Hoeflea algicola: one gene and its partner. The protein of the gene in region 1 interacts with the protein of each later gene in a pairwise test. Links are inferred from orthologs where the notes say so. Each region holds a gene or a part of one and is shown in the gene's direction. Other genes may lie near its edges. The genes, in order: trkA and ptsN.

The links.
Region 2: the proteins of trkA (region 1) and ptsN interact in binary tests that used the Escherichia coli proteins (3 or more experiments, as listed by UniProt). The link is inferred for Hoeflea algicola from one-to-one orthologs.

The regions. Positions count from the first base shown.
Region 1 is NZ_JAOVZR010000001.1:656,877-660,102, forward strand. What follows is about bases 284-3,188. They hold trkA (Trk system potassium transporter TrkA), read left to right. Parts: upstream 284-1,000; coding sequence 1,001-2,377; downstream 2,378-3,188. Other genes in these bases: ntrX (nitrogen assimilation response regulator NtrX), read left to right, coding at 284-934; OEG84_RS03330 (potassium transporter TrkG), read left to right, coding at 2,382-3,188. Also shown: more of ntrX, read left to right, coding at 1-283; more of OEG84_RS03330, read left to right, coding at 3,189-3,226. UniProt on the Escherichia coli protein: Part of the constitutive potassium transport systems TrkG and TrkH. May regulate the transport activity of TrkG and TrkH systems. Binds to NAD(+) and NADH.
Region 2 is NZ_JAOVZR010000001.1:3,714,841-3,718,006, forward strand. Bases 209-3,053 are described here. They hold ptsN (PTS IIA-like nitrogen regulatory protein PtsN), read left to right. Parts: upstream 209-1,321; coding sequence 1,322-1,786; downstream 1,787-3,053. Other genes in these bases: rpoN (RNA polymerase factor sigma-54), read left to right, coding at 209-381; hpf (ribosome hibernation-promoting factor, HPF/YfiA family), read left to right, coding at 629-1,201; OEG84_RS18095 (BQ00720 family protein), read right to left, coding at 1,854-2,111; OEG84_RS18100 (Hsp20 family protein), read right to left, coding at 2,167-2,598; OEG84_RS18105 (nucleoside hydrolase), read left to right, coding at 2,860-3,053. Outside these bases: more of rpoN, read left to right, coding at 1-208; more of OEG84_RS18105, read left to right, coding at 3,054-3,166. UniProt on the Escherichia coli protein: Seems to have a role in regulating nitrogen assimilation.

The DNA.
Region 1 (3,226 bases):
CACCTCGGTCGCGGTCTCGCAGCTCAAGCAGACCATCGACAAGATTGCGCCGACCAACAGCCGGGTGATGATTCTCGGGCCCTCCGGTTCGGGCAAGGAATTGGTGGCGCGGCTTCTGCACAAGAAGTCGAGCCGTGCAGGCGGACCCTTTGTGGTCCTCAATGCGGCGGCGATTACGCCCGAGCGAATGGAGGTGGCGCTGTTTGGCACCGAAAGTGCTGCCAGCCACGAGCGCAAGGTGGGCGCGCTTGAGGAAGCCCATGGCGGCATTCTCTATCTCGATGAGGTCGCCGACATGCCGCGCGGCACCCAGAACAAGATCCTGCGGGTGCTGGTCGACCAGCAATTCGAGCGCGTCGGCGGCACCAAGCGGGTCAAGGTAGACGTCAGAATCATCTCCTCGACCGCGCGCAATCTCGAACAGCTGATTGCCGACGGCGAGTTTCGTGAAGATCTCTACCACCGGCTCGCTGTGGTGCCGTTGCGGGTACCCTCGCTCAGCGAACGGCGTGAGGATATTCCGTTCCTGGTCGACATATTCATGCGCCAGGTTTCCGAACAGGCAGGCATCAGAAACCGCCGCATCGGCGAGGATGCGTTGGCGGTGATCCAGGCCCACACCTGGCCCGGCAATATTCGCCAATTGCGCAACTATATGGAACGGCTGATGATCTTGGCCCGCTCTGATGGTCCAGATACAGTTATCACCGCCGATATGCTGCCCGACGATGTCTCCGACATGTTGCCCAAGACCTCGGCTGCGGGATCAAACCACATCATGACGCTGCCGTTGCGTGAGGCGCGGGAATTGTTCGAGCGCGACTATCTGATTGCCCAGATCAACCGCTTTGGCGGCAACATCTCGCGCACCGCGGAATTTGTCGGCATGGAACGCTCCGCGCTGCATCGCAAATTGAAATCGCTTGGCGTATAAGCGGCGCTTGCTGGCTGCTGCCGGCATGTGTGACAAACGCATGAGAGAGCGTGCAGGGAGACGGCAATGAAGGTCATCATTTGCGGTGCGGGACGAGTGGGTTACGGAATCGCCGAACGTCTGGCCGCCGAGGATAACGACGTATCGGTGATTGATACGTCGGCGACGCTGGTCCAGGCGATCCGCGACACGCTGGATGTGCGAAGCTATGTCGGCCACGGCGCCCATCCAGACGTGCTGGCCCAGGCCGGCGCCGATCAGGCCGACATGATCATCGCCGTCACGCTTTATGACGAGATCAACATGGTGGCCTGCCAGGTTGCGCATTCGCTGTTTAATGTGCCGACAAAGATTGCCCGCATCCGCGCCCAGTCCTATCTCAAGTCGCACTGGTCAGATCTGTTTTCCCGCGATCACATGCCCATCGACGTGATCATTTCGCCGGAAGTCGAAGTCGGCCAGATGGTGTTGCGCCGGATCGCGCTGCCCGGCGCCACCGACGCGGTGCGCTTTGCCGACGACAAGGTGGCGATGGTGGCGATCGAGTGTCTTGAAGATTGCCCGGTGGTCAATACGCCGCTGTTGCAACTCAGCGAACTATTTCCCGATCTGATTGCCACCGTGGTGGGCGTCTGGCGCCATGACAAGCTGTTTGTGCCGCACTCCACCGATCAGCTGGAAACCGGTGATCTGGCCTATGTGGTCTGTGACCGTGAGCACGTTCGCCGCACGCTTGGCCTGTTCGGGCATGAGGAGCAGGAGGCCGGCCGCATCGTCATCTCCGGCGGCGGCAATATCGGCTATTACGTCGCCGCCGCAATCGAGGAACGACAGCCCAAGACCAAGGTCAAGATCATCGAGGCCGACCGCGCCCGCGCCGTTTCGATTGCCGATTCGCTCTCGCGCACCGTCGTGCTCAACGGCTCGTCACTTGATCAGAACATCCTCGTCGAGGCAGACATTCAGAACGCCGATCTGATGGTGGCGCTGACCAATGACGACCAGGTCAACATCCTGTCCTCGGTGATGGCCAAGCGACTGGGTTGCAAGGCCAATCTGGCCTTGATCAACAATCCCTCGTTTCAGGGGTTTACCAAGACGCTGGGCATCGATGCCCATATCAATCCACGCGCGGTGACGATTTCGAAGATCCTGCAGCATGTTCGCCGCGGTCGCATTCGGGCGGTCTATTCGGTGCAAAAGGGCTCGGCTGAAGTGATCGAGGCCGAAGCGCTGGAGACCTCGCCGCTGGTCGGCAAGCCGCTGCGCAATCTGGATCTGCCCGATGGCGTGCGTATCGGCGCGATCTATCGCGACAAGCAGGTGATCAGGCCCGACGGATCACAGAAGATCAAGGCCAAGGACCGGGTGGTGATGTTCGCGGCGCTGGATTCGGTGCGCCATGTGGAACAGATGTTCCGCGTCAGCCTCGAATTCTTCTAGCTCCATGCTCGGCATCCTTCACGTGCTGGCGGTCTCTGTCGGCGGCCTGTTCGCCATGATGGCGCCGGCGGTGCTGTTTGCGATCGCCGATGGCATGCGCGATCTCGCGTTTTCGATGCTGCTGGTCAGTTCGCTGGGTGTGTTTGCTGCGCTGATGGTGCTCGGCTCGATTGCCGGGTTTCCAAGGCGGCTCGGCCGTTCATCGGGTTATCTTGCGCTGGTTGCGGTCTGGTTCTTGTTGCCAATCGTCGCGGCGATCTCGTTCAAGACACTGGCCGGGCTGTCCTGGATCGACGCCTGGTTCGAGGCGGTGTCGGCGCTGACCACGTCCGGCTCGACGTTATTGACGCGTGAGACCGCACCGCGGGCGATCCTGTTCTGGCGGGCCTCGGTGGAGTGGTATGGCGGCTTTCTGGCGCTGGTATCGATCATTCACGTACTGGCGCCCGGCGGATTTGGCGGGTTGCCTGCCGGTGATCGACGCGTTGTTACCGGGCATTCCAGCGACATGACCATCGATCTTGCCGGTTTCCGCGACGTATTCTGGCAATATCTTCTGATGACGCTTATCGTTTTCATCGCGCTGATGCTGGCGGGCGTGGCGGGGCCGTTTGCAGCAATGATGTCGATGGTGGCGATTGCCACCGGCGGGTTCCTGCCATTTGACGGCGCGCTTGAGCAACATGCTGGCCCGATGGCGCAGATCGTGCTTGCGGTTGGGCTGGCTGTCGGGACGGTGAGCGTGTTCTGGCGGCGGCGTTTGTTGCGTACACCCAAACACTTCATTGCTGCCAATCCAGAAGCGATCATCATCGGCTCGGCAATTCTGGTGTTCGCAGTGCTGTTTGC
Region 2 (3,166 bases), 3.1 Mb from region 1 along the record:
CGGCCGCTCAACCTCAAGGCGGTAGCCGACGCCATCGGGATGCATGAATCGACTGTGAGCCGTGTCACTTCGAACAAGTACATGCTCACCCCACGCGGGGTTTTCGAACTCAAATATTTCTTCACCGTGTCGATCGCCTCGGCCGATGCCGGGGGCGAGGCTCATTCCGCCGAATCGGTACGTCACCGGATCAGGGTTCTGGTCGAGCAGGAAGAGCCTGCCGCGGTCCTTTCGGATGACGATCTGGTAGGTTTGCTCAAGCAGTCAGGTGTGGAAATCGCCCGTCGCACTGTGGCCAAATACCGCGAGGCGATGGCTATTCCATCTTCGGTTCAGCGCCGACGCGAAAAACGCGCCCGGGCGCGCGCAGCCGCACTTTGATAGGCCTGCGGCAATTGCTTGATAACGCAACTGAATTGCCCAGAAATCGGGCTGCGCTTGACACTATGTGCAGTGCAGCGTAGAAGCCGCCCCGCATTGGGTAAACGGAAATCCGCCGCCCGTCAGCCCGGCTATGTCAAGTTAAAAATTGCATGGACCGGGGCAATTGACCGCCGTCAGGCGCTTGGATGAGCGCGAAGCATGGCCTAGACTGAACTCCCCAAGTGACAATGAGAAGGGACAATCCATGAACGTGCGAGTGTCAGGAAAACATATGGAAATCGGCGAGTCCTTCAGGACCCGCATCGAGGACCACGTCACGGGTGCCGTCCGGAAATACTACGATGGCGGCTTTTCCAGCCATGTCACCGTGGAAAAATCCGGATCAAGATTCCAGGCGGATTGCAAGATTCACCTTGATACCGGTGTGGTGCTACACGCCACCGGCGAAGCGCAGGACCCGCAGCCGGCGTTCGATGCCGCCGCAGAGCGGGTTGAAAAGCGCCTGCGCCGCTACAAGCGGCGTCTCAAGGATCATTATGCCAACGCCCAGCAGAACCAGACCCAGCTTCACTATGCAGTTGTGGATTCCTCTGGTGATGACGCCGAAGAAGTGCCTGAAGATTATTCTCCGGCGATTATCGCCGAAAGCACCAAGCAGCTCGTCACCATGAGTGTGGCCGACGCGGTGATGGCGCTTGATATGACAGACGATCGGATCTTGATGTTCCGCAATGCGGGCAACGATGCCCTCAATGTGGTCTATCGCCGCAATGACGGCAATATCGGATGGGTTGACGCTGGCGGCGTTAAATCCTGACCGTTATGGCCGGTACAAAGCAGACCATTGGCAGCGCGGAGTTTGGACTTCGCGCCGCCGGTGGTTTTCGCAGAGCCAACCACGAGGCCCGGAAAGCGGGCTTGAAACGAGGATTTTGATATGGCGCTTGCTGATCTGATTGCGCAGAACTCCGTGCTGCCCGCGCTCAAGGCAAACTCCAAAAAACAGCTGTTGCAGGAATTGGCGGCCAAAGCCTCGGAAGTCACAGGACTTCCCGAGCGCGAGGTGTTTGACGTCATTCTGCAGCGCGAACGTCTCGGTTCCACCGGTGTTGGCAATGGCATTGCCATCCCCCACGGCAAACTGCCGACGCTGGATCATATTGTCGGCGTGTTCGCCCGGCTCGACCAGCCGGTCGATTTCGAATCGCTGGACGACCAGCCGGTTGATCTGGTCTTCCTGCTGCTGGCGCCCGAAGGTGCAGGCGCCGACCACCTCAAGGCACTGTCACGGATCGCCCGGGTGATGCGCGACAGTGACATGGTCGCCAAGCTGCGTGCCACCGACAACGCAGCCTCGCTCTACGCATTCCTGACGGAAGAGCGGGCCTCCAACGCCGCCTGAGCGGGATTCCACTGGTTTTTTCGTGCCGTTGCATCCGGGGCGCCATAGCCCCGGCCGCTGCTGTAGATCAGTGCAGGCTGACGGTTTTCAACTCGTCTTCGGCGGCGCGATAAAACGTGCTCGAACGGTTGTCGGTCAGCAGGATCGGCGTGCCGTCGGCGCCAAACAGCGCCCAGAGTTCAAGTCCCGGGTCAAGCTGCGGGGCTTCGGGGAAGCGGGCCGTAACGTCTTCCGAGTTCATCTTGCGGATGTAGCCGACTTTCCCGGCTCCGAGCAGCGCCAGATCCTGGGCAGATAATTGGGATTTTCCTGATTTGGCAATCATAATAATTTCCTCCTGTTCGTGGCAGGAAATGTCCTGTTGGATCGAACCATGGTGTTCAGTCTCGAACCGAAATGTTAATTTTTCGAACCATGCGTTCCGGCTCGGGGCGGATCAGGTCTACCGACAGCAGGCCGTTCTTGAGCTCTGCGCTGGTCACCTGCATGCCCTCGGCAAGCACGAACATGCGCTGGAACTGCCGTGCGGCAATGCCCCGGTGCAGATATTCGCGCCCATCGGCATCGGATTGGCGTCCGCGAATGACCAGTTGATTTTCTTCGGTGGTGACGTCGAGATCTTCCTCGCGGAAGCCGGCGACAGCCAGCGTGATCCTCAGCCGTTCGACCTTGGTGCCGTCCGAAGAGGCGCGAATTCGTTCGATGTTGTAGGGCGGATAACCCTCTGACCCCTTGGCGATGCGCTCCAGGGTCTTTTCCATTGTATCAAAGCCCAGCAACAGCGGGCTTGAAAAAGGCGTCATGCGTGACATGGCTTGTCCTCGTTCTCAAGCGACAGGCGCCGGACCCGCATTCGGCATCCGGCTTGCCCTCAATATGGGAACTTGATCGCCGCAACGCAAGAACCTACCCACGCGGGGTGCGCGGACCAAGACGACGGCAGCAATTTCGGGCCACCGCCATGCCATATATGAGGAAATAATCAGCATCCCTGGACATTCTGACGGGTCCTTTTGAGTTTGACGTGCTTTATCATCTGGCAAAATCGAATCGCATCACCTCAGGGAGCCGCCATGCCGCCGCGCAAGATCATCATCGACACCGATCCCGGACAGGATGACGCCGCGGCGATCATGCTGGCGCTGGCAAGTCCTGAACTCGAGGTTGTGGGCATTACAGCCGTCGCCGGCAATGTGCCCCTGGCCCGCACCGCGCTTAATGCGCGGATCGTCCTGGAGATCTGCGGCCGCGCCGACATCCCGGTTTTCGCCGGCGCCGAGGCGCCGCTCAAGCGCAAGCTGGTGACCGCTGAGCATGTGCACGGCAAGACCGGGCTTGATGGCGTCGAGCTGTTCGACCCGGCCCAGCCGCTGGCGTCCG